Regions from separate parts of the Brenneria sp. L4-2C genome, predicted to be linked through region 1. Evidence: predicted binding sites of a transcription regulator. Region 1 holds the regulator's gene; each other region holds the start of a gene.
The links. Region 1 encodes Fur, which represses iron uptake genes when iron is present. Its sites were predicted from a motif close to ATAATAATGAGAACNACTATCAA; they were not measured.
Positions count from the first base shown of each region.

Region 1 (10,784 bases):
TGTTCAATCATGCTTCGTTTACGACCGGTGTTGGTATTGGTTATCACCCAGTATGGCGTACCCGGAATATGTTTGGGCTTGGTATGCGTGCCATTCTGAAGCAACGTTTGCTGATCGCCCGCGAAATAAACCCGCGTACGACCGTGAAGTGATTCCGTCGCCTGCGCAAATTCCTGTGGCGACAGCAGGTACAGCGAAGACAATACCAGCATGAAGCGATTGATTGCCTTGTGCTGCTCGGCGTATTCATCCGATAACAGCAGCTCTCGCATCGCCCGCACCCGATCGCGCGGACGCGGGGATGGAGCGGGCTGCGTATTGGCTGCGGCATCCACCGACGGCGTCTCGACGGACTGACCGGCGGTAAATTTCAGCATACGCCGTAAAATATCCGATGCGCTTTCACCAATGTGCTGCGTGTGGCTGGCGATATAACGATAAAGCTCTTCGTCGACCTCAATAGTTTTCATCTTTATCCAGTGCTGTTTAATACCCAATCGGTTTCAAGATGCAGGACAAACGTTGTCGTTTTTGTTTGAACGCCGCATGCCGCCGCCCTCATGGCGCGAGACCCAAGGTGGAGCCGAGTCATTCAGGAAGCCAGCGCGCCTGCAACTTAAAAATATGAAGGGTATATTACTCAAATCCATCGTCAAGAAGTATACAAGCGAATAACGGCATTCGAACAGCGACAGAATGCAGACAACGCCAAAACTCGGATTATGCCTTGCTATTTCTGTTCTTGCCGACGCGGTTATGCCTGTCTCTTCCGCGGTAACCTAATGTTGTCGACTCATGATACCCTAAGCGTCTGTATCTCTGAATGAACTTCACCATGAAATTGAATTATCGCAGACATTATGCGCATCAGCCCACAGACAAGTTGCCCGTGATCCTTATTCATGGCTTGTTTGGCAATCTGGATAATCTTGGTGTATTGGGCCGGGACTTGCAAAGTCAGCGCGATGTTGTACAGCTTGATCTGCGCAATCACGGCCTGTCGCCGCGTTCGCCGCAGATGACCTACCCGGCCATGGCCCAGGATGTTGTGGAATTACTGGATGCGTTGAGCATTGAGCGGGCGGTTGTCATCGGCCACTCGATGGGCGGCAAGGTGGCGATGTCGCTCAGCGCGCTGATTCCGCAGCGGCTGGCGAAACTGGTGGCGATTGATATTGCGCCGGTCGATTATCGCACCCGCGGACATGACGACGTGTTCCGCGCATTACGCGCCGTCACCGATGCCGGCATCACCGCCCGTTCGCAAGCCGCGGCCCTGATGCGGCAATACCTGACGGAGGAAGACGTTATTCAGTTTTTGCTGAAGTCATTCCAACAGGGAGAATGGCGGTTCAATGTTCCCGCGTTGTGGGATCAGTATGAAAACATCGTCGGCTGGCAGGAACTTTCCCCCTGGCCGGGGCCGGTTTTATTTATTCGCGGTGAGAATTCGCCTTATCTGGATGACAAATACCGCGACGCCATACTGCGTCAGTTCCCGATGGCCCGCGCTTATGTGGTGAGCGGCGCAGGACACTGGGTTCATGCGCAAAAGCCCGAGGCGGTCTTGCGCGCAATTCATCGTTTTCTCGACGCGGGTTGATCGGGAAGCTCCGATTAACCGTTGTCGCCGCCAGTGCGGCTGGGGTATGATGGCGCCCGCAGTAGAGGGACGGCTGATTCAGCCACAGGCATTGTAACCACATCATCAAAATGTACGCGTCGTACTTTATGTTGGCGGCGTGCGTATTTTGGTCCGAAGACCTTGCAGTATCATTACCTATGGCAAAAGAACAAACGGATCGTACCACGCTGGATCTGTTCGCAGACGAGCGTCGTCCGGGCCGCCCGAAAACCAATCCGCTTTCACGTGATGAACAGTTAAGAATTAATAAGCGTAATCAGCTACGGCGCGACAAAGTTCGCGGATTACGCCGGGTAGAATTAAAAATTAACAGCGAGGCCGTCGAAATACTAAACGACCTGGCCGCACAGCGGAATATCAGCCGTAGCGAGCTCATTGAAGAAATGTTGCTGGCGCAGTTGTCCGGCAAGAAAAGCTGAAACAAATCGCGACGCCCGCAGCGGGCGTCATCCCTGACGCTGACGCGTTAATCAGAATTTTTCCCAATTATCATTGCCCGGCGGCAACGCCTTCTGCGTCGTCGCGGCCGCGACTTTCGGCGCAACTTTCGTCGGAGCCGTGGTTGCCGCCCGCGGCGAAAGCTGCTCGGACAACTGGAATAATGAAACCGTCTGATTCAGCAACGCGGCCTGTTCTTCCAGCGACAGCGCCGCCGCCGATGCCTGCTCGACCAGCGCCGCATTCTGTTGGGTCACGCTGTCCATTTCGGCCACCGCCTGGCCGACCTGGGCAATCCCTTTACTTTGCTCTTCCGATGCGGAAGCAATCTCGCCCATGATGTCGGTAACGTTGGTCACCGCGCGTACAATTTCGTGCATGGTGCTGCCGGCGTCTTCGACCAGACGAGAACCGGTATCCACACATCGGACAGATTCGGAAATCAGCCCGTCGATCTCTTTGGCTGCTTGCGCGCTGCGCTGCGCCAAACTTCTCACCTCACCCGCGACCACCGCGAAACCGCGCCCTTGCTCACCCGCGCGGGCGGCCTCCACGGCGGCGTTCAGCGCCAAAATGTTGGTCTGAAAAGCGATGCCGTTAATAACAGTGGTGATTTCCGCAATTTTCCGCGAACTGCCGGAAATTTCCGACATGGTTTTCACCACGTTATCGACGATACCGCCGCCTTTTTTCGCCGTTGTCGAAGCCTGCAAGGCCAATTGGCTGGCATGATTGGCGTTTTCAGCGTTCTGCTTCACGGTTGCGGTCAACTGCTCCATGCTGGCGGCGGTTTCTTCCAGTGCGGAAGCCTGCTGTTCGGTGCGTGACGACAGATCGTTATTTCCCGCCGCGATTTCTGAAGCGCCCTGATAAATAGAATCCGTGCTGTTTCTGATGGTGCTGACCGTGTTCGCCAGACTGGTTTGCATTTCCCGTAAGAGAGGAAATAATCTGCCGACGCAGTTGCGGCCGAAATCCGCAATCGGCTTGCCTAACTGGCCGGAGGCGATCACGCTGAAGTGATCGCGCAAATCGTTTAACGGCCGCACCAGAAACTTCACCAGATAGCGATCGGTCAGAAACAGCATCACCAGCCCGATGATCAGCCCCGTCAGCAAAATATTTTGACCAATCGTCGTAATCTGCTCAAAACGGACGCCGGCCGCGACGAACTTCTCCGAACCGGCTTTACTGAACGCGGTCAGCGACGCCCCAAACTGGCGGCTCAATGGAGGAACGACATTTTTCGCCTGTACGTGATAGTCATCCAACGCATTGGCCGCCGCTTTTTGATACAAGGGTTCAACCCCCTGAGTGATTAAATTACCCCAGTCCCGGCTGACCGCCTGAACCAGCTTGTCGTCCAGTCCGGCGTGATCGAGAGCGTTAAAGGCGGTCAGGCCGGATTTCAAGGTATTCAGGGCATTGAGCGCCGATGTCTGTTCTTTATCCGCCGCGTCGTTATCGCCATTCTGGCGAGCGTCAACGGAACGAGCCAGACGCGTCACCATACGAAAGTACTGATCGTTGCCTTGATTAATTATATTTAAGTTATCTACCAGCAGACTGCTGAGTTTGGACGTCGCGGTCATCTCCTTGAAAGAAAATAGGGTATAGATTGATACGCCGCCCCACAGCACACAGAATACGCCGAGCACCCACAACATGGCCGTTCTGATGGCGATGTTTTTTAAAAATTTCATAGCTTACTCCAGACTTAACGCACGCGTGAAAAGAAGTTTTTTGCTATTAATCGACGGTAAAACAGCGGAAATGCATATTAATAGGCCATTATCATCGCAACCTGGCGCGACGCTTCAGTCACGTTGAAACCGATTCGATCACGCTTGTTAATCGACAAGATACGGGCAATGTTTAGCGATACCGGTGTACTTAGCGCGGCTTATTTTCTATTCTTTGAACAACCTCATAACTTTTGCTAAACATAAATTTTTTTGATCCATTCGCCGCGCCGCTAAAAATAACAACATCAATCAGACCGTGGACAAACTTATCTGAGAAATCAGAACGGTGATTTACTTATCCTTACCGATACGAGTTTCTCATGCAGGGCGTGTCTGTTATTATTAGCCGATAAATGGGTAAGACACTGCACCATATCATTAAGAATCAAGAGGTTATTCAATCCATGGCACTCATAGGAATTTTCTTTGGCAGTGATACTGGCAATACCGAGAACATTGCCAAGACCATCCAACAGCAGCTGGGAACCGACGTTGCCGAAGTTCATGACATCGCCAAAAGCAGTAAAGAAGATCTTGAAGCTTTTGATATTTTACTGTTGGGTATCCCTACCTGGTACTACGGGGAAGCGCAATGCGACTGGGATGACTTTTTCCCTACGCTGGAAGAAATCGACTTTACCGGCAAACTGGTTGCCCTGTTTGGCTGCGGCGACCAGGAAGACTACGCGGAGTACTTCTGCGACGCGATGGGCACCATCCGCGATATTATTGAACCTCGCGGCGCAACCATCGTTGGCCATTGGCCGACGGAAGGCTATTACTTTGAAGCGTCCAAAGGGCTGGCGGATGATAACCACTTCATCGGTTTGGCTATCGACGAAGATCGTCAGCCTGAACTGACCAGCGAGCGCGTCACCGCGTGGGTGAAACAGATCAGCGAAGAGTTGAACCTGAAAGAGCTGGTTGACTAAGACGGACCTCCGGCTCTGACCTCCCTCCCCCGTCAGAGCCGGAACGATCGATAGGAAAGGCCTTTCATAAAGATTGATACATTTTTTTAACTTCCCTCCATAAGTATGTACAATACCCGCATCGGTCTTGTGCATTCAGCTGGCGTCTCTCATTAACCAACAATAGATTGCATGATACATCTGTAGAATGTGTGGGAATAATTTTGTTAACATTCCATTGTTTTCATTTTGAATGCACGGTTCTATAATTGGGACGCTATTACATTTTTTGAGCCGACCGATGTCATAGGCTAAATAGCCTCCATTGATTAAGTAAGCAACAGGACTAAATCCGCATGACTGACAATAACACCGCATTAAAGAAGGCCGGCCTGAAAGTCACTCTTCCAAGGCTGAAAATTCTGGAAGTGTTGCAGGATCCAGAGTGCCATCACGTCAGTGCGGAAGATTTATATAAAAAACTGATTGATATGGGTGAAGAGATTGGTTTGGCGACCGTCTATCGCGTACTGAATCAGTTTGATGATGCTGGTATTGTAACCCGCCATAATTTTGAAGGCGGTAAATCGGTTTTCGAACTGACGCAGCAGCATCATCATGACCATCTGATTTGCCTGGATTGTGGCAAAGTCATTGAGTTCCGTGATGAATATATTGAAGCACGCCAACGCGAAATCGCGGAAAGACACAGCATCAAGCTGACCAACCACAGTTTGTATCTGTATGGCCATTGCAGTGAAGGGGATTGCCGTGAAGACGACACCCTGCACGATGCAAAAAGATAAATCGACCGCACAAAAAATTTAACGTCGCATGCGACGGCCCGTCGGTAACGGGCTATCCCGCCCGTTATAAAATAAAACCGCCGAGGCGGTTTTATTTTTATTCCATTCCAGGCAAAACCCCGGATTATCCCACCCAGGTATCGCGCAAGCCGACGGTGCGGTTAAACACCAGATGCTCTGGACTGGAGTAAACCCGATCGGCGCAGAAATACCCCTCGCGTTCAAACTGGTACGCTTTTTCCGCTTCAGCCTGCGCCATGCCCGCCTCGACAAAGCCGTGAGTCACTTTCAGCGATTCCGGATTGATGGTTGACAGAAAATCCTCCGCCGCGCCGGGATTGGCCACGCTGAACAAACGATCGTACAGACGGAATTCCGCCGGTAAGCCATGCGCTACGGACACCCAGTGGATCACGCCTTTTACCTTGCGCCCGTCAGCCGGATCTTTACTTAAGGTATCCGGATCGTAGCTACAGTAGATGGTCGTAATATTGCCCTGCTCGTCCGTATCGATATGTTCCGCTTTAATCACGTAGGCATTACGCAGACGAACTTCTTTGCCTAACACCAAACGCTTGTATTGCTTATTGGCCGACTCGCGGAAATCCGCGCGATCGATGTACACCTCGCGGCTAAACGCCACCTGCCGGGTACCCATTTCCGGTTTATTCGGATGGTTCGGCATGGTAACCCACTCTTCATGGCCTTCCGGCAGGTTTTCAATCACCACTTTTACCGGATCGAGCACCGCCATGGCGCGCGGCGCGTTTTCATTCAGGTCGTCGCGCACGCAGGCTTCCAGCGCCGCCATTTCGACGTTGTTATCCTGCTTGGTGACCCCGATGCGGTAACAGAATTCACGAATAGACGCGGCGCTGTAGCCACGGCGACGCAAACCGGAAATGGTCGGCATACGCGGATCGTCCCATCCTTCAACAATCTTTTCCGTCACCAGCAGGTTCAGCTTGCGCTTGGACATGATGGCGAATTCAAGGTTAAGACGAGAAAACTCATACTGACGCGGATGGCAAGGTATCGAGATGTTATCCAGCACCCAGTCATATAAACGACGGTTATCCTGGAACTCCAACGTACATAGCGAGTGGGTGACGCCTTCCAGCGCATCGGAAATGCAGTGGGTGAAATCATACATCGGGTAGATGCACCACTTGTTGCCCGTCTGATGGTGTTCGGCAAACTTGATGCGGTACAGAACCGGATCGCGCATCACGATAAACGACGATGCCATATCGATTTTAGCGCGCAGACACGCGGTTCCTTCGGCAAAGCCGCCGCTGCGCATTTTTTCGAACAGCGCCAGGTTTTCCTCCACGCTGCGATCGCGGTACGGGCTATTTTTACCGGGCGATGTCAGCGTACCGCGATATTCGCGGATCTGTTCCGGCGTCAGTTCATCGACATACGCCAGTCCTTTGCTGATCAGTTCAACCGCATATTGATGCAGTTGATCGAAATAATCGGAGGAATAGCGAACGTCGCCGCTCCATGAGAACCCCAGCCAGTTAACATCGCGTTTGATCGACTCAACGAATTCAATATCTTCTTTTACCGGGTTGGTATCGTCAAAACGCAGGTTGCATTTGCCCTGGTAATCCTGGGCAATCCCGAAATTCAGGCAGATAGACTTCGCATGCCCGATATGCAGATAGCCATTGGGCTCCGGCGGAAAACGCGTCTGAATATGGTCATGCTTACCGGATGCCAGGTCTTCATCAATAATCTGACGGATAAAGTTGGTTGGGCGGGCTTCAGCCTCACTCATTCTTGATTCCTCAATGCTAAAACGACATATAACCGCCAATGATCCAACAAGCTAAGCCGGGAAACAACCGTTAGTTTCATAAAAAACAAAAACGGGATGAGATAGCGACCTCATCCCGCAAATTTACTTTATACCGCGTTATTCAGAAACGGTGAAAAGCGCGTATCGGCATTATTCTTCGCTGGCGTTCTTCAATGCGGACGCAATCGACTCAGCCTGCGTGCCGACCACGATCTGCACGCTCTGTTTATTCAGACGAATCACGCCGGCGGCGCCGAGTCGCTTGGCCAATCCGTCATCCACCAAAGCGGAATCCACCACGCTCAAACGCAGTCGGGTGATGCAGGAATCAATGCCGACCAGATTCTCTTTACCGCCGATAGCCTGTAAATAACCGCGGCCCAGCGTCTGCGTCTTGCCGGATGCAGACGCCGCGACGCTCACATCGTAGCCGTCGGCTTCGCTGCCGCTCACCGACGCTTCACGCCCCGGCGTCATTAAATTGAAGCGCGTAATGGTAAAGCGGAACACCACATAATAAATAACGAAAAATACCAAGCCCATTGGTATCAGCATATACCACTGCGTTGCCAGCGGGTTACGGGATGACAGCACCATATCCACCAGTCCGGCGCTGAAACCGAAACCGGCAATCCAATGCAGGCTGGCCGCGATAAATGCCGAAATACCGGTCATCACCGCATGCAGGAAAAATAACACCGGCGCCACAAACATGAAGGAGAATTCCAGCGGCTCGGTAATGCCGGTGAAAAACGCAGCGAACGAGGCGGCCAGCATAATCCCGCCGATCTTGCCTTTATTCTCGGGACGAGCGCAGTGATAAATCGCCAATGCCGCGCCCGGCAAGCCGAACATCATGATGGGGAAGAACCCGGCCTGATAGCGGCCGGTCACGCCGACCACGGCTTTACCGGCGTCGATCGCCTGCTGCCCGGCAAGGAAGTTGGGAATGTCGTTAATGCCCGCCACATCAAACCAGAACACCGAGTTGAGCGCATGATGCAGGCCCACCGGCAGCAACATGCGGTTAAAAAACGCGTAAACGCCGGCGCCGACCGAACCTAACTGTTGAATATATTCGCCGAAAGAGACCAGCGAGCTATAAATAACCGGCCAGACATACATCAGGATGAATGCCACCAGAATCATCAGAAACGAGGTGATAATGGGTACCAAACGACGCCCGCTGAAGAACGACAGCGCTTTCGGCAGTTCGACCTGACTGAAACGGTTATACAACTCGGCGGAGATGATCCCCACCAGGATACCCACGAACTGATTTTTGATGTAGCCGAATGCGGCAGGCACCTGCTCGACCGGGATTTTCTTGATCATGGCAATCGCATCCGGCGAACACAGCGTCGTCAGAACCAGGTAACCGACAAAGCCCGCCAGCGCGGCCGCGCCATCCTTATCTTTCGACAAACCATAGGCGATGCCGATCGCAAACAGGACATCCATATTGCCGATAATGGCGGCACCGGACTTAATACACAACGCCGCCAACGCATTTCCACTCCCCCAGCCGACCGGGTCAATCCAGTAGCCGACGCCCATCAGGATCGCGGCAGCGGGCAACGTCGCGACAGGCACCATCAACGCCCGACCAACTTTTTGTAAATAGCCAAGAATACTCACGTTTCCTCTCTTTCTCTCGGTGGGCGAAAACCGCCCGTTAGACCTGCTCACTGCCAGATAAACGACAACACGTAATCTCAGCGCGAAGTGTATGCAAAATATTTCGCCACGCAAATTAACCAAAGACATTATGTGATTAAACTCACTAAAAAATCACATACAAAAAGGTTATACTTAAATAAATAGCCAACTTATTTCAAGATAAAAAAAAACAGGCTACACTGATCGCCAGGTTAACCTCAAACGCTGAAAAACCGTCGGTGACGCAATTCAGCCGAATATTATGCCGCCATTAATGGCGCAAACCAGGAGAGCACTGATGAGACTCATCCCCCTGACCACCCCGGTTGAAGTTGGCAAATGGGCGGCCCGTTATATCACCCAGAGAATCAACGCGTTCAATCCCAGCGCCAGCCGCCCTTTTGTGCTGGGTCTTCCCACCGGCAGTTCGCCGCTGGAAGCCTATAAAGCGCTGGTGGAAATGCATAAAGCCGGACAAGTGAGCTTTAAACACGTCGTCACGTTCAATATGGACGAGTATGTCGGCCTGCCCGAAGACCACCCGGAAAGCTACCACAGTTTCATGCATCACAATTTTTTCGACCACGTTGATATTCCCAGGGAAAACATTAACCTGTTGAACGGGAACGCCGAGGACATTCCCGCCGAATGCCGCCGCTACGAAGAGAAGATCAAGTCTTACGGCAAAATTCACCTGTTCATGGGGGGAGTCGGCAACGACGGGCATATCGCGTTCAATGAGCCGGCCTCTTCTCTGACTTCCCGTACCCGGATCAAAACCCTGACGGAAGAGACGCGCATCGCCAACTCGCGTTTCTTTAACGGCGACGTCGATCTGGTGCCGAAATACGCGCTGACCGTCGGCGTCGGCACGCTGCTGGATGCCGAAGAGGTGATGATCCTGGTCAGCGGACGCAACAAGGCGCTGGCATTACAGGCGGCGGTAGAAGGAAATGTGAACCATATGTGGACCATCAGTTGCCTGCAACTTCACGCTAAAGCCGTGATGGTGTGCGACGAAGCGTCGACCATGGAACTCAAAGTCAAAACGGTGAAATATTTCCGTGAGTTAGAAACGGAAAACATGAAAAACCTTTAGCCTAAAGGCGCCGCACGCCGGTAGAGCGAGGCCGCGACGTGTCTGGCGACAGCGCAAGCCGACACATCCAAACAAAGAGCAAGGGTATAGCGAGGAATTGATAATGTACGCCTTAACAAATGGCCGAATTTATACTGGCCACCAGGTACTTGATAACCATGCCGTTATTATTGCCGAGGGTTTGATTGATACCGTTTGTCCCGTTAGCGAACTTCCCGACGGGCTGGAAAAATACGACCTCAATGGTGCATTGCTCGCGCCCGGATTTATCGATCTACAGTTAAACGGCTGCGGCGGCGTGCAGTTTAACGACTCGCTGGAATCCATCTCCGTTCAGACGCTGGAAATCATGCAGCAAGCCAACCAGAAATCCGGCTGCACCAGCTTTCTGCCGACGCTTATCACCTGTAGCGATGAATTCATGAAACACGGCGTGGAAGTGATGCGCGCCTATCTGGCGCAACACAAAAACCAGGCGCTGGGTTTGCACCTTGAAGGCCCCTGGTTGAACGCGCTCAAAAAAGGGACGCATAATGCGGACTTTATTCGTCAGCCGACGCAGGAACTGGTGAATTTCCTGTGTGAGAATGCGGATGTCGTCAGTAAAATCACCCTCGCGCCGGAAAAAGTCTCCCCGGCGGTAATCCGCCAGTTGACTGAAGCCGGTATTGTGGTTT
Region 1 is NZ_JBEIAC010000003.1:1,954-12,737, forward strand. It holds gene seqA (replication initiation negative regulator SeqA) at 1-470, opposite strand, end outside; gene ybfF (esterase) at 836-1,603, shown strand; gene ybfE (LexA regulated protein) at 1,783-2,064, shown strand; gene ABRZ26_RS06190 (methyl-accepting chemotaxis protein) at 2,116-3,786, opposite strand; gene fldA (flavodoxin FldA) at 4,233-4,760, shown strand; gene fur (ferric iron uptake transcriptional regulator) at 5,096-5,545, shown strand; gene glnS (glutamine--tRNA ligase) at 5,670-7,328, opposite strand; gene nagE (N-acetylglucosamine-specific PTS transporter subunit IIBC) at 7,500-8,987, opposite strand; gene nagB (glucosamine-6-phosphate deaminase) at 9,307-10,107, shown strand; gene nagA (N-acetylglucosamine-6-phosphate deacetylase) at 10,211-10,784, shown strand, end outside.

Region 2 (10,784 bases), on a different contig from region 1:
CCGGCGGTCGTGGTGGTGCATGAGAATCGCGGGTTGAACCCCTATATCGAAGATGTGGCCCGTCGGGTGGCGAAAGCCGGTTTCATTGCGCTGGCGCCCGATGGCCTGAGTTCGGTAGGCGGCTATCCCGGTAATGACGATAAGGGACGCGAACTGCAACAGCAGGTTGATCCGACCAAACTGATGAATGATTTTTTTGCGGCCATCGACTTCATGCAGCGCCACCCGGACGCCACCGGTAAAGTGGGGATCACCGGCTTCTGCTACGGCGGCGGCGTATCAAATGCGGCGGCAGTCGCTTTTCCAGAGCTGGCGGCAGCCGTTCCTTTCTACGGGCGTCAGGCCAATCCGCAAGATGTCGCCAAAATCAAAGCGCCGTTGCTGCTTCATTACGCGGAGTTGGACACCCGAATCAACGAAGGTTGGCCGGCCTATGAGGAAGCGTTAAAAGCGGAGGGAAAAATCTATGAGGCCCATATCTATCCCGGCGTGAATCACGGCTTTCATAACGATTCGACCCCGCGCTACGATAAAGCCGCCGCCGATCTGGCCTGGGATCGCACCCTCGCCTGGTTCAACCGCTATCTGACGTGATGAAGCGTTTTTCCTGCCCGCGGATGTCATCCGCCCTGCCCGGATTACGCCGGGCAGGGGGATTAACGAGACAGGATCAGAAGTTGTAAGTCACGCTGGCGTGATAGGCGCGGCCCGGCTCGTTGTAGGTCGCCGCGCCATCGGCTTCGCGGTAGACGCGCTTATCCAGCACGTTGCTGACGCCTGCGTTGAGACGCACGTTTTTGGTGAGGTTATAGTTCACGTCGAACCCGACCACGGAGTAAGCGCCGATCTCCTTGCCGGACAGACCGCTATTGTTTTCCAGACGGGTTTCCGCGTTCTGACGCGGTTTCTGGCGGCCGTACAGGGTCCAGGCCACGTTGGCGGACAGATCTTCCGTTACCCGCCAGTCCAGCATGGTGTTGACGGTATATTTGGGAATAATCGACAGCGGGTTGCCGGTGTCCTTATCCTTGGAGTTAAACATATAGGTGGCGTTGGTGCGCCAGTTCAGCGTGTCCGCCACCACCGGCACCACCAGATTGGCCTCCAGCCCTTCCACTATCGCCTTACCGCCGTTTTCCCATTGGTAGACATTGCGGCCGGAGCCGGTCGTCCCCAGCGATGTCGTACTGGAGACAATCTTGTTCTTGTAATCATTGCGGAAGTAGGTGATGCCGGCGTCGTAGCCTTCATGGGTAAACTCCAGCCCGATCTCCTTATTCACGCTGACTTCCGGATCCAGATCGTCGTTACCAATCAGATAGCAAGAGACGGTCGTGCCGATCGGACAGCCGTTGCCATTGCTGGTGAGCAGGTAGCCTTCGCTGGATTGATACAGATTGGGCGCCTTGAACACCCGGGCGATCCCCGCTTTCAGCTTGAAGTAGTCGCCCAGATCCTGGGAGAAGTTCAGGCTCGGGCTCCAGTTGGCGCCGAACTGGTCGTGATAGTCGAGACGCAGACCGGGGATGATATTGGTACCCGGCAAGGCTTCGATATTGTCCTCGAAGTAGAGCGCGCTCAGCGTGGCGCTGTTTTTGCTGCTGCGTCCGTTCGGATTCCCCGATATGCCGCCGATGGCGCCGTCGGTACTGGAGGCGTCGTAGCCGGTTGCGGCCGGATCGTCGAGTTCCTCGCGGCTCCATTCGGCGCCGATGGTGGCGGTCTGCTCCGCCAGCCAATTAAACGGCACGTTGGCTTCGACGCTGCCCCGATAGCTGTCCAGCCGGCTGGTATTATAATCGGTACTGTTGAGCGCCCCTTCCGTACGCCCGGCATAGCCTTCGCCCAGACGCGTGTTGTTGGTTTTCTCATAATAGAAGCCGGTGCGCGTCTGGCCCCAATCCCAGATGCCGTTATGGGTGATGCCATAACTCTGACGGTACATGCGGTTGGTTTCCTGGCCGTACATGCCTTCCACGATATCTCTTTGGTTGACTGGCAGGCTGCTATGGTTGCTGTTCTGCACGTCGCCGGCGTAGATATTGCCCTGCCGGCTATAACCATATTCGAAATCCAGAATCTGCTGGGGATTGATCTTCCATGACAGCAGCGTATTGATATCTTTGTTGCGTACCCCTTCGCGCCCGGCGGCGGTGGTATTGGCAACGGAACTGTTGATATCGGCGGCATCGGCGTCGGTGCGGTTGATATTGCCATACAGCCGCATGGTCAGCACGTCGTCGATCAACGGGCCATTCAGGCTGAAATTGGCGCGCCGGGTATCGCCTTCCTTGCTGTCCTCCGGCTGATTAGTGTAGAGGGAAAGCGAGCCGTGCCAGTCGTCGGTGGGTCGTTTGGTAATAATATTCACCACCCCGCCCGCCGCGCCGGAACCGTAGCGCGCCGCCGCCGGTCCTCTCAGCACTTCGATGCGTTCAACCATTTCCACCGGCACCCAGTTGGTATCGCCGCGGGTGTCGCGTTCGCCGCGCCAGCCATAGCGCACGGCGTTGCGTGAAGTGACCGGCTTGCCGTCGATCAGAATCAGGGTGTTTTCCGGTCCCATGCCGCGAATATCGATCTGGCGGTTATTGCCGCGCTGGCCGGTGGAGCTGTTGCCGGTCAGGTTGACGCCGGGCATTTTGCGGATAATATCCGACAGGTCGTTGACCGGCGGCTGCTTTTCGAGATCTTCTTTGGTGATAATGGAGACGCCAGGCTGCTGTTTCAGCGCCTCCTCCGCCGTTGCCTGAACGACCATGACATCTTCTTTCGTTTCCGCCGCGTAGGCATGACTGCCCAAAACCCCCGCCAGCAGTACGGCCAATGGTCGCTTGATGTAAGAATTTGTTGCATTCATTAATGTCATCCCCATTTATGTATGTATTTGCAAGCAAACGTTTATGATAATAATAATGATTATCATTGTATATACGCGGTAAAAATCCTCACATTTTCTCCATAATGTGAAAGTTCAGGGGAATAAAAACAGGATTACCGCTGGTTGAACATCAACAAAGGATTATAAAAACAGAATAAAAACAAATCGTTGAATCTTGAGATTGGTAAAAGCGGCGATGTGCGTCATAAACGCCCGCTTGAGGAGCATTTATCAGGGATAGCGTTCTGATATCCCTGAAATCAGGTTCAGCATTGCTGAAGGGCGGTTTTTTGAGGTTGAAAGGTTACTTTTTGGCTTGAGGCGTCGCCTGGGGATTTAGCTCCCGTTTACTCCTGATATTCGAGCAGATCAAGCCCGCGACAATAGCCGCAATACCGACCGCATGGTATGCATGCAACCGTTCCCCCAGAAACAGGGCTGACAACATCACGCCGAAAACCGGGATCAGGTGAATGGTCAACCCCGCCCGCGCCGGCCCAAAACGGCTAATGGCCTGGATATAAAGCAGATAAGCGATGACCGAAGGGAATATACCGACATAAACCAATGCGGAAAATGAAACGACGCCCCAGGTTGGCCGGAGTCCGGAGCTATATTCAGCGACATAGAACGGCAACAGCATAATCAGCGCCAGCACTATCTGCACGACCATCAAGCCGATCCGATCGAGATCGCCCGGCAACTGACGCAGCCACAGCGTATAAAATGCCCAGCAAACCATAGCCGCAAGTACGATGGCATCGCCGGGAACAAAATGGATGTCCTGCCATTGAGACCAGTTACCATGCATAACCAGCGTCAAGACACCGGCAAACGACAGGATTAGCCCCACGTATTGGTTCATCTTCAGCCGCTGATGATAGAGACAGGCTCCCAGCAAGACGATCAGCAGCGGGATCAGCGAGTTAAGCAACAACGCATTATTGGCCGTCGTGGTGCGCAATCCCAGATAGATCAAAGAATTGAATGCCGCCACGCCAACCACGGAAACGCCCAGCACTTGCCAACGGCAATCCCAGTAGCGTCGCCAGTCTCGCCTCAACGTGACGTATGCAAACGGCGACAGACAAATCAACGCGATCACCCAGCGCCAGAAAGAAAGCGTCATCGGCGTTAAATCATGGCGCACCGCCCGCCCAACAACGAAATTGCCCGCCCACAACAGCGGCGGCACAATCAGTGTGGACCAGGCCAGCAAAGAAAACGATGAAGCAGAGGAACGCGCCATAATGTCTCCGATCGGGTGAATCAGTAACCCACAGTTTGGTTTCAATAGAGGAGCGACAATAACCGCAATGGCTAGCCGCGGATCGCGCTATTTATGCCGATTAAAAAACATATCTGAAAAAATGGACAGTTCCTTTTCGACCCCGCGCTCCCCCATGGTGCGGGCCGTTATCCATGCGTGCGGTGATTTTCCGGCAGCAGCGGATAATCCAGTACGATAATATCGTTCAACACCGGCCTGAAGATGGCTTTCAGTTCATCGTGCCGGGGATGCGGCAAATAGCGCTGACGCGCCTGTTCGTCGCAAAAGGTCATCATCACACAGTGAGTGAAGCCGGCATTCTTTCCTTCCGGGCTATCGTTGCATCCCCACTCCACGGCCTGTACGCCCTCAACGTTCTCGGTCATGTGTAAAAAGGCCATTTTCACCTGTTCTATTTCTGTGGCGGATGCTTTCTCCGTAAAAGCTATCAACAAAATGTGGCGTATCATTTAAAACTCCAATGACTGTTTTCCGTTTTCAGCAAGCCAGACAACATGGATCGCTTAATGGACAAAAATACGTAACTTGCACTGTAGCGAAACCCCATTACCGTCATTCTAGTACCGTGGCACCACGCTCGCTAAATCGCATTCCTGTATAACGACGTCAGTTTGCAGGCATATCCGCAGCCCGCGGGCGATGCGCCGGGTGAATAAAGTCAGCGGCGCCATGATGATCGGCTTCGGCGCGCCGCTGACGCAGGCCCGACGCCCTGCGGCGTAACATCCGCGCCGGCGGGAAATACCTCGCGATACAGCGCGTTCAGGCTCATGAGGGCGCGGTAATCGACTCGATCGGCCCGGCCGACAGGCTCGACAACCCGAGCCATGACGCCATCAGGCGTAGTTCCTGCGTCAGCCGTTCGCGCGTGCATTGCGGCGCGCCGGGCTCAAGATGCGCCCGCCGGACGATCAGCTCGCCCGCTTTGCGATCCGCCTTTAAATCCACCCGCGCGACAAGCGCGCCATCCAACAGAAAAGGCAGAACATAATAACCATGTTCGCGCTTGTGCGCGGGCGTGTAGATTTCGAGCCGATAGCGAAACCCGAATACTCTTTCCGTTCGCGGACGATGCCAGATCAGCGGATCAAACGGCGACAGCAGCGTCGCGCCGGCGAGCTTGCGCCCGGCGCGCGCGTCCTTGTGTACATAGGCCGGCTGCCGCCAACCGCGCACTCGCACGGGGAGAATAGTTCCCTCCTCGACCAACTGTTCGATCGGCAGCCGCGCGTCCGTCGCAGGGATACGGTAATAGTCGCGCAGATCGTCCGCCGTCGCGATCCCCAGCGCCCGGGCCGAACGCGCCAGCAGCATTCGCCGCGCGTCGACGCCGGAGGGCGTGGGAAGCGCCAGGATCGCCCGCGGCAGCACACGCTCAGGCAGGTCATACACCCGCTCGAAGTTCCCCTTGCGGTGCGTCGCCACAACCAGCCCGGCCCAAAACAGCCATTCAAGCGCGTGCTTCGCATCGCTCCATACCCACATCCCTTTGGCGGCGCTGCGGCTCGTCACGTCAGAGGCGGACAGCGGCCCCTCGGCCTGTATGCGGGCAAGCAGTGCATCGGCCTCCGGGCGCTTCTCACCCGCATAGGCTGCAAGCGGGCGCCACACCCCCTCGCCGCGGAGCGCGCGCGCCATACGCCAACGCAGCAGGGGCTGGCAGTCAATCGGCAGCAGAGACGCTTCATGTCCCCAATACTCAAAAAAACCCTTGGGGTTCGTCGCGACGAGCGCATCAAGAGCCGCGGGCTTGTATGCGCCCAGACGTGAGAACAGCGGCAGGTAATGCGCGCGGACGAGGACATTCACGCTGTCGATTTGCAGCAGGCCGAGCCGGTTGATCGACTTGCGCAACTGCGCGCAACCGATGTCGCCTTCCCGCGATAGCGCGTTAAAGCCCTGGGCCGTAAGCGCGATGCGTCGAGCTTCGGACACGCTGAGTTCCAGCTTCATGATTTCAATCCCGTTTCTGTGGCGATGAATCCCCGCACATCGGCCAACGCCATCGCCGCATGCCGTAATATACCCGACTGGCGATAGCCGCACCCGGGCATGTCGAAACAGGTGCAACAGACGTGTACAAGGCGATATCCAGACAATACAGGCCGTAGCCGCCGCTATTCAGGGCAATCCGACTAATGTGGCGTCATTCGATCCGGTCAGTTTGGGCGGTCATGCCATACGCCGATCCGGCGCGATCGTCTATCCTACGCCTAATCACATGCCCTCCGGCTTGGGGTTCCGGAATGTATCGCTATGCGTGTCTATAACACCCTCTACGCACATGACTATACACATTCAACGCCCCACTTAGGTAGATATGAGTTGACGCGCAGAGGTCCACAAAAATATTTTGTCGTTGATTTTACTTATTTTTATTGAGTTCAGGAGACATGCAGAGAAGAGAACTTGGAGCGAGTGAAGGGAATCGAACCCTCGTATAGAGCTTGGGAAGCTCTCGTTCTACCATTGAACTACACTCGCGCCGGAGATGCGCTTGGCATTATAGCGCTATCCCGTTGCCGGGCAAGTAAAAAACCCCGCTAAACTGCTGGTAGAATAATCAATCAACTCGTCTGACCGCGCATTGAACCCAGATGGCGCTCCCCGGCCATGTTTCCCGGTAAATGTTCTGGCGACGCGGAGCCGGTTCCGCGCTCATCGCCGCCGGCGCATGCAGCGAAACGAATCAGGCGTCTTATTCGTGCAATTTTTTCACGTTGCCTTTTTATGTTGAATTTCTTTCATATCCCCACGCGCTTCAGACATGGTATGGTCAAAAGATCGATAAAATATGTGCTTCCCAAGGAAAAAAGAGAGCAGCGATGGAAAACCTAAAAACCGTTACGCCTCCATTTCGCGCCGACGTTGTCGGCAGTTATCTGCGTCCGGACTATTTGCATGCGGCGCGCGCGCAATATGCCAGGGGCGAGATCGATCATGACGAATTAAAACGCGTTGAAGATAAGGCGATTAGCGAATTGGTCGCCAAACAGAAGGCGGCCGGTCTTCAGGTCATCACGGATGGCGAATTCCGTCGCAGCTGGTGGCATCTGGATTTCATGTGGGGGCTGAACGGCGTTGAAAAAGCGGCGTTGTCGCATGGTTACAATTTCGCCGGTACGGAAACTCGCCCTGAGACAGCCCGATTGACCGGCAAAATCAGCGGCGAAAATCATCCCTTTATCGATCATTTCCGTTTTCTGCTGACGTTCGCCGAAGACGGCATTGTTCCGCGTCTCACCATCCCCGCGCCCGCCCAGTTTCTGAAAGAGCTATACCGGCCGGATAACCGGGAAAGCACGCTGCAATACTATCCCCGTCAGAGCGATCTGGTCGCGGATATCGCCGCCGCCTATCAGACGTTTATCCGTGAAGTGTATGCGGTCGGTTGCCGCAGCCTACAGCTCGATGATTGCACATGGGGCATGATGGTGGACGCGCGTTATAACAATGCCGGCGTCGCCGTCAAAGAAGAAGGCGCGTGCGGTTGCGCTCAGCACGCCGATCATACCGTCATCAGCGACAACGTTCAGGAACTGGCGGAGCTGCTGCTGGAGGTCAACAACGCGGCGATTGCCGGCGCGCCGCAAGATCTGACGCTGGCCACGCATGTCTGCCGCGGCAACTACCGTTCGACCTGGGCGGCGAGCGGCGGTTATCAACCTATCGCCGGCATCCTGTTTGGAAAAGAAAACGTTGCCGCCTACTACCTTGAATTCGATACCGAGCGTGCCGGCGATTTTTCTCCCCTGGCGGAAGTTTCCGGCGACAAAAAGGTCGTCTTGGGACTGATTTCATCCAAAATCGGCGAGCTTGAAGATAAACAGGCGGTTATCGCGCGTATTAAAGAAGCGACCCGCTATCTTCCGCTTGAACGTTTGTGTTTAAGCACCCAATGCGGTTTCGCGTCGACGGAAGAAGGCAACGCGCTGACGGAACAGCAGCAATGGGACAAGATCGCGCTGGTTAAAGAAATCGCCGACGAAGTCTGGGGCGGCTAATCGCGATTCCCCCAATCATGCAGTAAAAAAAACCGACGCCCAAGGCGCCGGTTTTTTATTTCAACCAACGTGGCCGCGCGTTATTTCTGCGGGCGCATCGCCGGGAACAGGATCACATCGCGGATGGTATGGCTGTTGGTAAACAGCATCACCATCCGGTCGATACCGATGCCCAGACCGGCGGTCGGCGGCAAACCATGCTCCAGCGCGGTGACGTAATCTTCGTCGTAGAACATCGCTTCGTCGTCGCCGGCGTCTTTCGCGCTCACCTGCTGAGCGAACCGTTCCGCCTGATCTTCCGCGTCGTTCAACTCGGAGAAACCGTTACCGATTTCACGACCGCCGATAAAGAACTCGAAGCGGTCGGTGATGGCCGGGTTCTGATCGTTGCGGCGCGCCAGCGGCGAGACTTCCGCCGGATATTCGGTGATAAAGGTCGGCTGAATCAGATTGCTTTCCGCCGTCTCTTCAAAGATCTCGGTGACGATACGGCCCAGCCCCCAGCTTTTCTCGATCTTGATGCCGAGAGACTGCGCAATCGCGGTGGCCTTAGCCAGATCGTCCAGGTCGGCGACGTTGGTTTCCGGGCGATATTTGCAGATGGCTTCACGCATCGTCAGCTTCTCGAACGGCTTGCCGAAGTCGAAGGTCTGATCGCCATACTCGATGGTCGTGGTGCCCAATACGTCCTGAGTCAGAGTGCGGAACAGCGTTTCCGTCAATGCAATCAGGTCTTTATAATCGGCGTACGCCATATAAAGCTCCATCATGGTGAACTCAGGATTATGACGCGGCGAGAGCCCTTCGTTACGGAAGTTGCGGTTGATTTCAAACACCCGTTCGAAACCGCCCACCACCAGACGTTTCAAATACAGTTCCGGCGCAATACGCAGATACATATCGATATCCAGCGCATTGTGATGCGTGACGAACGGACGGGCGCTAGCGCCGCCGGGGATCACCTGCATCATCGGCGTTTCCACTTCCATAAAGCCGTTATCGACCATAAAGTTGCGAATAGCGGCCAGCACTTTTGAGCGGATACGGAAGGTGTTGCGGGATTCCTCGTTGGCGATCAAATCCAGATAGCGCTGGCGATAGCGGGTTTCCTGATCGGCCAGGCCGTGGAATTTATCCGGCAGCGGACGCAGCGCCTTGGTCAGCAAACGCAGTTCGGTGCAGTGAACGGAAAGCTCGCCGGTTTTGGTTTTGAACAACTTGCCGCGCGCGCCGAGGATGTCGCCCAAATCCCACTTTTTGAACTGTTGGTTATAGATGCCTTCGGCCAAATCGTCGCGGGATACGTACAGCTGAATGCGTCCGCCGACGTCCTGTAACGTGACGAAAGAGGCTTTCCCCATGATACGGCGCGTCATCATGCGGCCGGCGACGGTGACTTCAATGTCCAGCGCTTCCAGTTCTTCATTTTCTTTGCCGTCATACCCGGCATGCAGAAGATCGGACGTGCTGTTGCGGCGGAAATCATTCGGAAACGCGATGCCATGTTCACGCAGCGCAGCCAGCTTTTCACGGCGCGATTTCAGTTCGTTATTAAGTTCCTGCGCCTGATCGGCACCCTGTGATTGTGATTCAGCCATGAGAATTCCTTATAACCCCGCTTTTAAACTTGCTTCAATAAATTTATCCAGATCGCCATCGAGCACCGCCTGGGTGTTGCGTGTTTCCACCCCGGTACGTAAGTCCTTGATGCGTGAATCATCCAGAACATAGGAACGAATCTGACTGCCCCAACCGATATCCGACTTGTTGTCTTCCATCGCCTGTTTCTCAGCATTTTTCTTTTGCATCTCAAACTCGTACAGCTTGGCTTTCAGCTGTTTCATCGCCTGATCTTTGTTCTTATGCTGGGAACGGTCGTTCTGACACTGCGTAACGATGTTGGTCGGAATGTGGGTGATACGCACCGCCGATTCCGTCCGGTTAACGTGCTGACCGCCGGCGCCCGATGCGCGATACACGTCAATACGCAGGTCGGCGGGGTTGATTTCGATATCGATATCGTCATCCACTTCGGGATAAACGAAAGCGGAACTGAACGACGTATGGCGACGACCGCCGGAGTCAAACGGACTTTTACGCACCAGACGGTGTACGCCGGTTTCGGTACGCAGCCAGCCGAACGCATAGTCGCCCATGATTTTGATGGTGGCGGATTTGGTGCCGGCCACTTCGCCGTCGGACTCTTCGATAATTTCGGTTTTGAAACCTTTGGCTTCCGCCCAACGCAGGTACATCCGCACCAGCATGCTGGCCCAGTCCTGAGCTTCGGTGCCGCCGGAACCCGCCTGGATATCAAGATAGCAGTCGGCGCTGTCGTATTCGCCTGAGAACATGCGGCGAAATTCGAGCTGAGCGAGTTTCTTTTCCAGCACATCCAGCTCGGCGCTGGTTTCATTAAAGGTGTCTTCGTCGTCTTCTTCCACCGCCAGCTCAAGCAGACCGGAAACATCTTCCAGCCCTTGCGTCATTTGGTCGATGGTATCGACGATGGCTTCCAGCGAGGAACGCTCTTTACCCAGCGTTTGCGCGCGTTCCGGATCGTTCCAGACGTCCGGCTGTTCCAGTTCGGCGTTTACTTCTTCAAGGC
Region 2 is NZ_JBEIAC010000005.1:207,233-218,016, reverse strand. It holds gene yghX (YghX family hydrolase) at 1-594, shown strand, start outside; gene ABRZ26_RS10520 (TonB-dependent siderophore receptor) at 671-2,860, opposite strand; gene ABRZ26_RS10515 (DMT family transporter) at 3,186-4,130, opposite strand; gene ABRZ26_RS10510 (Dabb family protein) at 4,298-4,621, opposite strand; gene ABRZ26_RS10505 (winged helix-turn-helix domain-containing protein) at 4,941-6,125, opposite strand; tRNA gene ABRZ26_RS10500 (tRNA-Gly) at 6,583-6,656, opposite strand; gene ABRZ26_RS10495 (5-methyltetrahydropteroyltriglutamate--homocysteine S-methyltransferase) at 6,998-8,176, shown strand; gene lysS (lysine--tRNA ligase) at 8,257-9,774, opposite strand; one part of gene prfB (peptide chain release factor 2) at 9,784-10,784, opposite strand, start outside.
Region 2: a site for Fur is predicted at 2,904-2,926, ahead of ABRZ26_RS10520 (TonB-dependent siderophore receptor). Genes of this name have one in related genera too.

Region 3 (10,784 bases), on a different contig from region 1:
TAAGAAGAAATAAGGGAGGATGGGTGTACCAGCTACGCAATACTCGTGATGAAATATTCGATTCGGCGGCATGCGGGCGCTATCGCGTGCTCTCTTTTTGCCCTGCAAGCGCGCCGCCGCCGCAGGGATGGCCGGTAATCTACCTGCTGGACGGCGCCCGCTATTTCCCCGTCGCCGTGTCGCTGATGGATGCGCTGGCCGGCCCGCGCTGCGGCATGACGCCGGGGATTATCGTCGCGTTGGATTATGAAGGGCCGACCCGACGCGAACGGGACTATCGTCCCGCCGTCGCACGCATCGTGCCGGAGGCAAACCCGGCGGGCGGTTATTATCCGTCCGGCATGGCGGGCGATGCGGCAGGGTTCCGTCGCTTTATGCAGGCGGAGTTAAAACCTTTTATCGCCGCCGGCTATGCCGTCGACAGCCGGCGCGAAGCCCTGTTCGGCCATTCCTACGGCGGTTTGTTTACCGTCGATACGCTGTTTGCCGCGCCAAACGCATTTCAGCATTTTTATGCCTCCAGCCCGTCCGTCTGGTGGAATGGCGGCTATCTTATGCAGCAGGTCGAACCCTTTCTGGCAACCAGTGCATTACAAAGGATGCGGCCGATCAGTCTGGCGCTGTCGGTGGGAGAATATGAACAGTCTCTGGAGCGCTGGGAGTTGGGTTTGCCGGACGCTCAGCGTCAGGCGTTGCGTCAGCATCGTCATCAGCGGCGGATGGTCGACGGGATCCGGGAACTGGCCTGGACGTTGCAAAAACGTTCGCCCAATTTACGCGTAACGCTGGATATCTATCCGCAACAGTCGCATCAATCCGCGCCCTTGTTCGCGTTACAGCATGCGCTGCGTACCCATTTTCAACAGGATTTGCCCGCGGGCGAATAATGCCCGGCCGCAAGACCGGCGATTATCGCCCGAGCATGACGCCCTGCGCTCAGGATACCGTCGCCGCCAGTTGCGGCACCGCCTGCGCGTTTGATTTTACCTCGCCGTGCGTTTGCTGCTGCTCCAGTTGGAAAATGGCGACGGCCTGCATTAACTGGCGCGCCTGTTCTTCCAGCGAGGCGGCCGCGGCGGCCGATTGTTCCACCAGCGAGGCGTTCTGTTGCGTCACGCCGTCCATTTCCGTCACCGCCTGACTGACCTGACTGATGCCCTGGCTCTGTTCGTCCGAGGCGGCGGCGATCTCCGCCATCAGATCGTTCACCTGTTTGATGGAGGTAATCACGTCATCCATCACGTTGCCGGTGCGCGCCACCTGTTTGGCGCCCGCATCCACGCGCTCGACGGATTCCGCAATCAGCCCTTCAATTTCTTTCGCCGCCTGAGCGCTTTTCTGCGCCAGATTACGCACTTCGCCGGCCACCACGGCGAATCCGCGCCCCTGCTCGCCGGCGCGCGCGGCTTCGACGGCGGCGTTCAGCGCCAGAATATTGGTCTGGAAGGCGATGCTGTTGATCATACCGGTGATTTCGTTGATTTTACGCGAGCTGGTGGCGATGCTGCCCATGATCTCGCCGAGTTCGCGCCCCATTTCCCAGCTCTGCTTCGCCACCGAGGTAGCTTTCTCCGCCAGCCCGGTAGCCTGATGCACATTGTCGGTATTATGTTTTACCGTGGTACCCAATTGTTCCATGCTGGCGGCGGTTTCCTGCAACGCGGCGGCCTGCTGTTCGGTGCGAGAAGAGAGGTCGTTGTTGCCTGCGCTGATCTCCGCCGCGCCCTGATAAATGGAATCCGCGCTGTTGCGAATGGTGGTCACCGTGATTTTCAGGCTCTCCTGCATGTCGCGCAGATAGGGGATTAACTGTCCGGCATCATTACGGCCGAAGTCTTCCAGCGCATGATCCAATTTTCCCTCAGCCAACGTGCGGAAATGATCCCGGATGCGCACCAGAGGCTTGACGATAAAGCCCGTCAGGTAGCGATCGGTCAGCAGCAGAATGACGACGCCCGCGATCATCGCCGCAATCAGGATCTTTTTACACCAGTCGACCAGCGTATAGACGTGTTGTACGGTGGCGTTATCCGAGGCGATAGTCTGATAGTTGCCCGCCGCGGCGATAAACGCTTCGTTCAATGCTTGAAAATCGTCGCGGAACAACCGTCGGTATTCGGCGAATCTTTTCTCCAGCAGGGCGGTCATCATCGGCTGTAGACCCTGATCGATCAGTTTGCCCCATGAGGAGACGACCTCATCGACGATGAGCCGATCGATGTTGGTATGAGCCTGACCTTTGAATTTTTCGAGATTCTCCTGACTGCTTTTCAGCGCGGTATCGGCCGATGTCACGGTGGCGTCGATATCATCCAGTTTGCCGCTTTGCATCAGCGTCATCGCCCGGTTAATGCGGATCACCGAGCGCAGCGCCTGATCGGTGCCGTTCGTCAGGGTATTTAAGGACGCCACCTGCGTATTGCCGAGCGTCAGGTAATGGGTAGCCTGATTAAGCGATGACAGCGTAAACCACGATACGCCGCCCCACAGCAGTAGAAAAAGACTGAGAATAACCAACAAAACCTTTCTGATCGTAACATTCCGTAAAAAGGACATATGCACTCCCAAGCGTTGATATCAACCTGCCCATTAGGAAACTATCGGCAAGCGGGCGAATAGTTTGCATATTGATTTATTATGGCGTTCAGGTCGTTATTCCCTGCATACCGCTCATTGCCGCCGCGCGGGACGGCTTCAGCCGCGGCTTGATAGCGCCATAATTTATGGTCGATTTTACCGCTAACATGTTAATCTTCGGACGTTGGTCGTTATCGGATCCGCGTGATATCCGGCGGCTAAAATTAATGTAATGTTGCGATTGTGTTAATTAATTAACATTCAATTCAAATTCTGATATGCTGACAAGGCTGAACCGGGCGCTCTCTTACCTTACATCCCGTGCCGGAATACCGGCATGAACATTAGAATCTGGGACAAGAGCACCGGGCATAATGAAGACAATGAGAGCGAGGAGAAAGTCGTGCTAGAAGAATATCGTAAGCACGTGGCCGAGCGGGCTGCACAGGGAATTGTTCCCAAGCCGTTGGACGCCGTACAGATGGCGGCGCTGGTTGAGTCATTAAAACATCCGCCGGCCGGCGAAGAGGACGTTTTACTGGATCTGCTGATTAATCGTGTTCCCCCCGGCGTTGATGAAGCGGCATACGTTAAAGCCGGCTTTCTGGCCGCCATTGCCAAAGGCGAAGCCTCTTCCCCGTTGATCGATCCTGAAAAAGCCGTTGAACTGCTCGGCACCATGCAGGGCGGTTATAATATTCATCCCCTGATTGATGCGCTGGACAGCGACGCGCTGGCGCCGATTGCCGCGAAAGCGCTGTCGCACACGCTGCTGATGTTTGACAACTTCTATGACGTGGAAGAAAAGGCCAAAGCCGGCAACGCCTATGCGAAGCAGGTGATTCAGTCCTGGGCCGACGCCGAGTGGTTCCTTTCCCGTCCCGCCCTGGCGGAAAAAATTACCGTTACCGTCTTCAAGGTGACCGGCGAAACCAACACCGATGACCTGTCGCCGGCGCCGGATGCCTGGTCGCGCCCGGATATTCCGCTGCACGCGCTGGCGATGCTGAAAAACGCCCGCGAAGGCATCGAACCCGATCAGCCTGGCGTGGTCGGCCCGATCAAACAGATTGAAGCGCTGAATAAGAAAGGCTTCCCGCTGGCCTATGTCGGCGACGTGGTCGGCACCGGTTCTTCCCGTAAATCCGCCACCAACTCCGTGTTGTGGTTCATGGGCGACGACATTCCCCATGTGCCGAATAAACGCGCCGGCGGGGTGGTGCTGGGCGGCAAAATCGCGCCGATCTTCTTCAACACCATGGAAGATGCCGGCGCATTGCCGATTGAGGTGGATGTCGGCGATCTGAACATGGGCGATGTGATTGATATCTATCCCTATCAGGGTGAAGTCCGCCGCCATGATACCGGCGAGGTGCTGGCGACCTTCGAACTGAAAACCGACGTGCTGCTGGATGAAGTGCGCGCCGGCGGCCGTATTCCGCTGATTATCGGCCGCGGGCTGACGTCAAAAGCGCGTGAATCCCTGGGATTGCCGAACAGCGACGTATTCCGTGTGGCGAAAGCGGTGGCCGACAGCAACAAAGGCTTCTCGCTGGCGCAGAAAATGGTGGGTCGCGCCTGCGGCGTCGACGGTATTCGTCCGAACGAGTATTGCGAGCCGAAAATGACCTCCGTCGGTTCTCAGGATACTACCGGGCCGATGACCCGTGATGAGCTGAAAGATCTGGCCTGCCTGGGTTTCTCGGCCGATCTGGTGATGCAGTCGTTCTGCCACACCGCCGCTTATCCGAAGCCGGTGGATGTGACGACGCACCATACGCTGCCCGACTTCATTATGAACCGCGGCGGGGTATCGCTGCGTCCGGGAGATGGGGTGATCCACTCCTGGCTTAACCGCATGCTGCTGCCGGATACCGTCGGCACCGGCGGCGACTCCCATACCCGCTTCCCGATCGGCGTCTCCTTCCCGGCCGGCTCCGGGCTGGTGGCGTTTGCCGCCGCCACCGGCGTGATGCCGCTGGATATGCCGGAATCCGTGCTGGTGCGCTTTAAAGGCAAGATGCAACCGGGCATCACCCTGCGCGATCTGGTACACGCGATCCCGCTGTATGCGATTAAGCAAGGGCTGCTGACCGTCGAGAAGAAAGGCAAAAAGAACATTTTCTCCGGACGTATCCTGGAGATCGAAGGGTTGCCGGATCTGAAGGTGGAGCAGGCGTTCGAACTGACCGACGCCTCGGCGGAGCGTTCCGCCGCCGGTTGTACCATCAAGCTGGATAAAGCGCCGATCATCGAGTATCTGAACTCCAACATCGTGCTGTTGAAGTGGATGATTTCCGAAGGGTATGGCGATCGTCGTACGCTGGAGCGACGCATCCAGGGGATGGAAAAATGGCTGGCCGATCCGCAATTGCTGGAAGCGGACGAGGATGCGGAATACGCCGCGGTGATCGATATCGATCTGGCGGAAATCAAAGAGCCGATCCTCTGCGCGCCGAACGATCCGGACGATGCGCGTCTGCTGTCCGAGGTGGCCGGCGAGAAGATCGATGAAGTGTTTATCGGTTCCTGTATGACCAATATCGGTCACTTCCGCGCCGCCGGTAAACTGCTGGACAGCCATAAGGGCCAGTTGCCGACCCGCCTGTGGGTAGCGCCGCCGACCAAAATGGATGCCGCGCAGCTGACGGAAGAGGGGTACTACAGCGTATTCGGCAAGAGCGGGGCGCGCATCGAGATCCCTGGCTGCTCGCTGTGTATGGGCAACCAGGCGCGCGTGGCCGACGGCGCGACGGTAGTTTCCACCTCGACGCGCAACTTCCCGAACCGTTTGGGAACCGGCGCCAATGTTTATCTGGCTTCCGCGGAGCTGGCGGCGGTGGCTTCGCTGCTGGGACGTCTGCCGACGCCGGATGAATACCAGACCTACATGGAGCAGGTGGATAAAACCGCGCTGGATACCTACCGCTATCTGAATTTTGACCGTCTGGATCAGTATACCGAGAAAGCGGACGGGGTGATTTTCCAGACCGCGGTGTAAATCGCGATAGTTGGTCTTTGCCTGATGACCCTGACCCCACCCCGGCCCTCCCCTTCGCAGGGGAGGGAGAATGCCCCTCCCCCTGACAAGGGGGAGGCCGGGAGGGGGTCATCACACCCTTGCGCCAAACTTCAATCAGCAATCTCAGAGGCCGTCAGCAGGCCTCTTTTACCTTCCCCCGTAGCCGCATATAACTTTCCGTTACTGGATTAGTGCCTAATGGTATGACGATCCCGCACGCAATGGCGTGCCTTCCCCGGCGTATTTGCTCAATATATGGCTCGTGGTGGTCTCATATTATCGATAAGGTCTCTGATAACTCATCTGGGTTAAGCCGTAAGGAAAATGCTATGCCAAGTTTATTTGATCCGATCAAGATCGGCGCCATTCCGTTATCCAATCGTCTTGTTATGGCGCCGCTCACCCGTATGCACGCTTTTGAACAACGCATTCCCGGCGCGCTGTCGCTGGAATACTACGTTCAGCGGGCCAGCGCCGGTCTGATTTTGACCGAAGCCACCGCCATCACGCCGCAAGCGGTGGGGTATCCCAATACGCCGGGCATCTGGTCGGAAGCGCAGATCGCAAGCTGGAAAAAGATTAATGACGCGGTGCATCAGGCCGGCGGAAAAACGGTGATTCAGCTATGGCACGTCGGGCGTATTTCCGATCCGCTTTATCTGGATGGCGAATTGCCGGTCGCGCCCAGCGCCATTGCGCCGGAAGGCCATGTCGCCACCATCCGTCCGTATAAACCGTATGTGGTGCCGCGCGCGCTGGAAACGGCGGAAATCGCCGGACTGGTGGCGGATTTCCGTCAGGCGGCGGTAAATGCCGAACGCGCCGGCTTTGACGGCGTGGAAATCCATGCCGCCAACGGCTATCTGTTCGATCAATTCCTGCATGACGGCTCCAATAAACGAACGGACCAATATGGCGGCTCCGTCGCCAATCGCGCCCGTTTCCTGCTGGAGACGGTGGATGCGATACTGGAGGTCTGGCCGGCGGATCGGGTGGGCGTGCATCTGAACACGATGTCCGACACCCATTCCGTGCAGGATTCCAATCCGCATGCGCTATTCGGCTATGTGGCCGAACAATTGAATGAGCGGCATTTGGCGTTTATCTTCGTCCGTGAGACGCTGGAGACGCCTAACCGCATTTTGCCGCTGATTCGCGAACGGTTTGCCGGCGCGCTGATTGCCAATGACGGTCTGACGCGGGAGTCTGCCGAGCAACTGATCGCCAACGGTGAAGCGGATGCGGTGTCTTTCGGTCGGCTGTATATCGCCAATCCGGATCTGGCGGCGCGTTTTCGTCGTGATGCGCCGTTGAATGCGCTGAATAGCGCGACCATCTACAGCGCCGACGCTACCGGATACACCGACTACCCGACGCTGGAGCAGACCGAAGGCTAAGCGTCGTCCCGCCGTTTTTTCTGAGCGATCGCCTAGGCGGTCGGCTTCAGGTCGCCGATGTTATCCGGCACCGGATGGTAGCGCCCGCAGGGTACAATCAGCGGCGTATGGGACACCGGGTCGTCAACGATGATGCACGACATGCCGAACACCTGTTTGATCAGTTCGGCGCTGATAATCTCGGCGGGTTTCCCATGCGCCATAATCTTGCCGTCGCGCATGACGATCAGATGATCGGCGTAACGGCAGGCCTGATTCAGATCGTGCAGCACCGCCACCAGCGTGCGGCCATGCTGTTGGTGCAGATCGCGAAACAGGTCGAGCAGGTCAATCTGGTGCGCCATATCCAGCCAGGTGGTGGGTTCGTCCAGCAACAACAGCGGCGTTTGCTGCGCCAGCACCATGGCTATCCAGACCCGCTGGCGCTGCCCGCCGGATAACTCATCCACGCTGCGTTCGGCCAGAGCATGCACGTTGGTGGCGCGCATCGCCTGTTCCACCGCCTCCTGATCCGCGGTATTCCACTGTCGCAGCAGGCTTTGATGAGGATAACGTCCGCGCGCCACCAGGTCCGCCACCGTGATGTTATCCGGCACGATGGCCTGCTGCGGCAGCAGGCCGATTTGCCGGGCCAGCGCTTTGGTGGGAAGTTGGCGGATATTTTTACCGTCCAGCAGCACCTCGCCCGACAGCGGTTTCAGCAGTCGGCACAGCGCCCGCAGCAGGGTGGATTTGCCGCAGGCGTTAGGGCCGATAATCACGCTGAATTGATTATCCGGGATTGCGACGCTCAATGCTTGCGCGATGATTTTTTTATCGTACGCGAGCGTCAGGTTGTTAGCATGCAAGAGATGCGTCATCAATATGATTACCCTTCAGGATGGTTAACGACGAGCTTCACGGATCAGCAGCCAAATCAGATAAATTCCGCCGATGCTGACCGTCACCGCGCCCACCGGAAGCTGAATATCGGCAAAGGCGTTCTGGGCGGTAATATCCGCCGCCAGCAGCAAGATGGCGCCGACCATCGCGGCGGAGAACAACGGCGTTCCGCTGGCGCGGGTCATGCGCCGGGCTATCTGCGGCGCGGCAAGCGCGATAAAGGATATCGGTCCGGCGGTGGCGGTGGCCACGGCGGTCAGACTGATGCCGAACAGCATCAGCCACAGACGGCTGGCCTCGGCGTTAACGCCAAGCGACCTGGCGCTGTCGTCGCCCATCTCCAGCAGTTGCAGCCGTTTTCCCATTAGCAGCGCGGCGACGATGGCCAGGGGAATGATAAACAGGGCGGGCCGGATTTTCGTCCAGGTCATGCCATTGAGCGATCCGGTTCCCCATAGCGCCGCCGTCATCACGCTTTCCAACGCGCCGGTAATGATAAGCCAGGTATTGAATGCAACCAGAATCGCGCTGATGGCGATGCCGACGATAATTAAGCGAAAGCCGACGATACCGCCGCGCCAGGCCAGCAGATAGACCAATGCCGCGGTGGCGATGCCGCCCAGCATCGCGCCGCTGGCGATCTGGTAGTCGCTGCCGTGCAGCAGAATGATCACCAGCAGCGCGCCGGTATAGGCGCCGGAATTAAACCCGATGATATCCGGGCTGCCTAGCGGGTTACGGATAATCGACTGGAAAATCGCGCCGCTGACGCCCAGCGCGGCGCCAAGCAACAGCGCGACAATCGCCCGGGGCGCGCGCCACTGCGTGACGACGGTGGCGACGCCGGGCTCGCCATGATCGGTGAAAGCCCGCCAGACGTCGAACGGCGACAAGGACAAGGTGCCGAGGCTAACCGCCAGGGTAAGCAGCAGCAGGCTTAACAGCAGCAGTATACTGTTGATGGTCAGCACGCGCAGCGGCAGGCGGCCATAGCGATTTCCCGACGGGCCACGGAGGCGCTGGGTTCTGGTGTTCATATTGCGTTTCCTTACACTTTGCGCCGACGAACCAGCCAGATCAGCACGGGCGCGCCGATGAAGGCGGTGACAATCGACACCCGCAATTCGCCGGGAACCAGTAAACGGCCGGTGATATCGGCGCACAGCAGCAGCACCGGCGCAAATAGCAGGGAATAGATCAGAATCCAGCGCTGATCTGGTCCCGCCCACCAGCGGGCGATATGCGGGATCATCAGCCCGACAAAACCAATCGGTCCGACCAGCGCGGTGGCGGAACCGCACATCAGCATGATCGCCAGCACCGCGACCACACGTATCAGCGCCACGCGGGTGCCTAGCGCGGTCGCGACATCTTCCCCCATGCTGAGCGCATTCAGCGAGCGGGATGCCGCCAGCGCCAGTCCGCAACCCAGCAAAATGGTCGGCGTGACCAGGGCGATATGGCGCAGGGAGCGAATATCCAGCGTGCCGGCTTCCCAGATTCTCATCTGGTCGAACGCATCGGGATTCAGCAGTGAGATTGATGAGGTGAGGCCCGTCAGGACGGCGCTTAACGCCACGCCGGCCAGCGTTAAGCGAACGGGATTGATACGGCCGCCGCTGAGCGTGCCGATGATCCAGACCATCAGGCTGGCCGCCAGTACGCCCAGCCAGGCGAATCCGAGCCAGGCGGCCATGCCATGAATGCCGAACCAGGTAATGCCGATCACGATGGCGAAGCTGGCGCCGGCGTTGACGCCGAGGATGCCGGGATCGGCAAGCGGATTGCGCGTCAGCGCCTGAATTACCGCGCCCGCGCCGCCTAGCGCCATACCGACGATAATACCCGCCAGCGTACGCGGCAGCCGGGCGTGAAGAATAATGGTGCTGTCCGCATTGTCGATCTGTCCGGTCAGGCTCATCCAGACTACTTCCGGCGAAATGGGTTTGGCGCCGAGCATCAGGCTGGCGACGGCGCTGACGGCGATAAGCGTCAGACACAGGATGATGCCGGATAAGCGTCTTATGCCAGGGGGATTGGAAGGACTCGACATATTCTTGACGGCTTCAGGATGGGGATATGACATCACGCAATGAGCGCTCCCTTCATTAAAGAATAAATATAATAATTATTATTATCATTATAACTATGCTAGCACGCGTCATTCAGCAAATACATTGACCTAAACCCGGTGTTTGGCTGCGCCGGGGTTCGGCCACGGGCATAATCCCCGGCGCGCTGCGATGGTCCGGCAGCGGGAATCGGCGGCTAAGACTTGGGGAAATAACGCTCAATGCTATCCAGCATGTTATTGGCGCTGTAATAATCCAGCCGGAAGGTATCCAATCCCAGAGCCCACACGTGATTTTTCACCACCGGTTCCAGGTGGCTAAGGAAAGGATTGCCTATCACTTTATAAACCGTTCTCTCGTCCGCGGAAAACAGCAGCAACGATTTGCCGTTAAGGCTATCGGCCATGTTCTCGCCGGAGATTTGGATAATATCCTGACGCTTGCCCTGCGAGGTTTCCGCTTTGATCCCCTTCGGCAGCGCGGCGAGCTGAAATCCCAATTCTTTCAGCAACTGTCCTTGCGCCGATGCGCCGGTCCAGAGATTCACGCCGCGGCCGTCCTCATAGTACACCAGCGCGGAAACCGGCTGCGGCGGCAGTTGAATGGCCTGTTTGACGGCGAGCACCCGCTGTTCGAACTGGCTAACGATACGTTGCGCATCGGCCTCATGACCGGTTACCTCGCCAAGCTGCTGCGCCAACTGTTGCCAGCTTTTATCGCCGTAATCGATGACCAGCGTCGGGGCGATCGCGGACAATTGCTCGTACAGCTTGAGCGCCGAATCCCCTCCGGTGGCGGCAATGACGATCAGGTCGGGCGCCGTGGCGGCGATGG
Region 3 is NZ_JBEIAC010000008.1:811-11,594, reverse strand. It holds gene ABRZ26_RS13135 (alpha/beta hydrolase) at 24-887, shown strand; gene ABRZ26_RS13130 (methyl-accepting chemotaxis protein) at 937-2,556, opposite strand; gene acnB (bifunctional aconitate hydratase 2/2-methylisocitrate dehydratase) at 2,981-5,578, shown strand; gene ABRZ26_RS13120 (alkene reductase) at 5,929-6,996, shown strand; gene ABRZ26_RS13115 (ABC transporter ATP-binding protein) at 7,029-7,856, opposite strand; gene fepG (iron-enterobactin ABC transporter permease) at 7,881-8,915, opposite strand; gene fepD (Fe(3+)-siderophore ABC transporter permease) at 8,927-9,931, opposite strand; gene fepB (Fe2+-enterobactin ABC transporter substrate-binding protein) at 10,147-10,784, opposite strand, start outside.
Region 3: a site for Fur is predicted at 10,000-10,022, ahead of fepD (Fe(3+)-siderophore ABC transporter permease). Genes of this name have one in related genera too.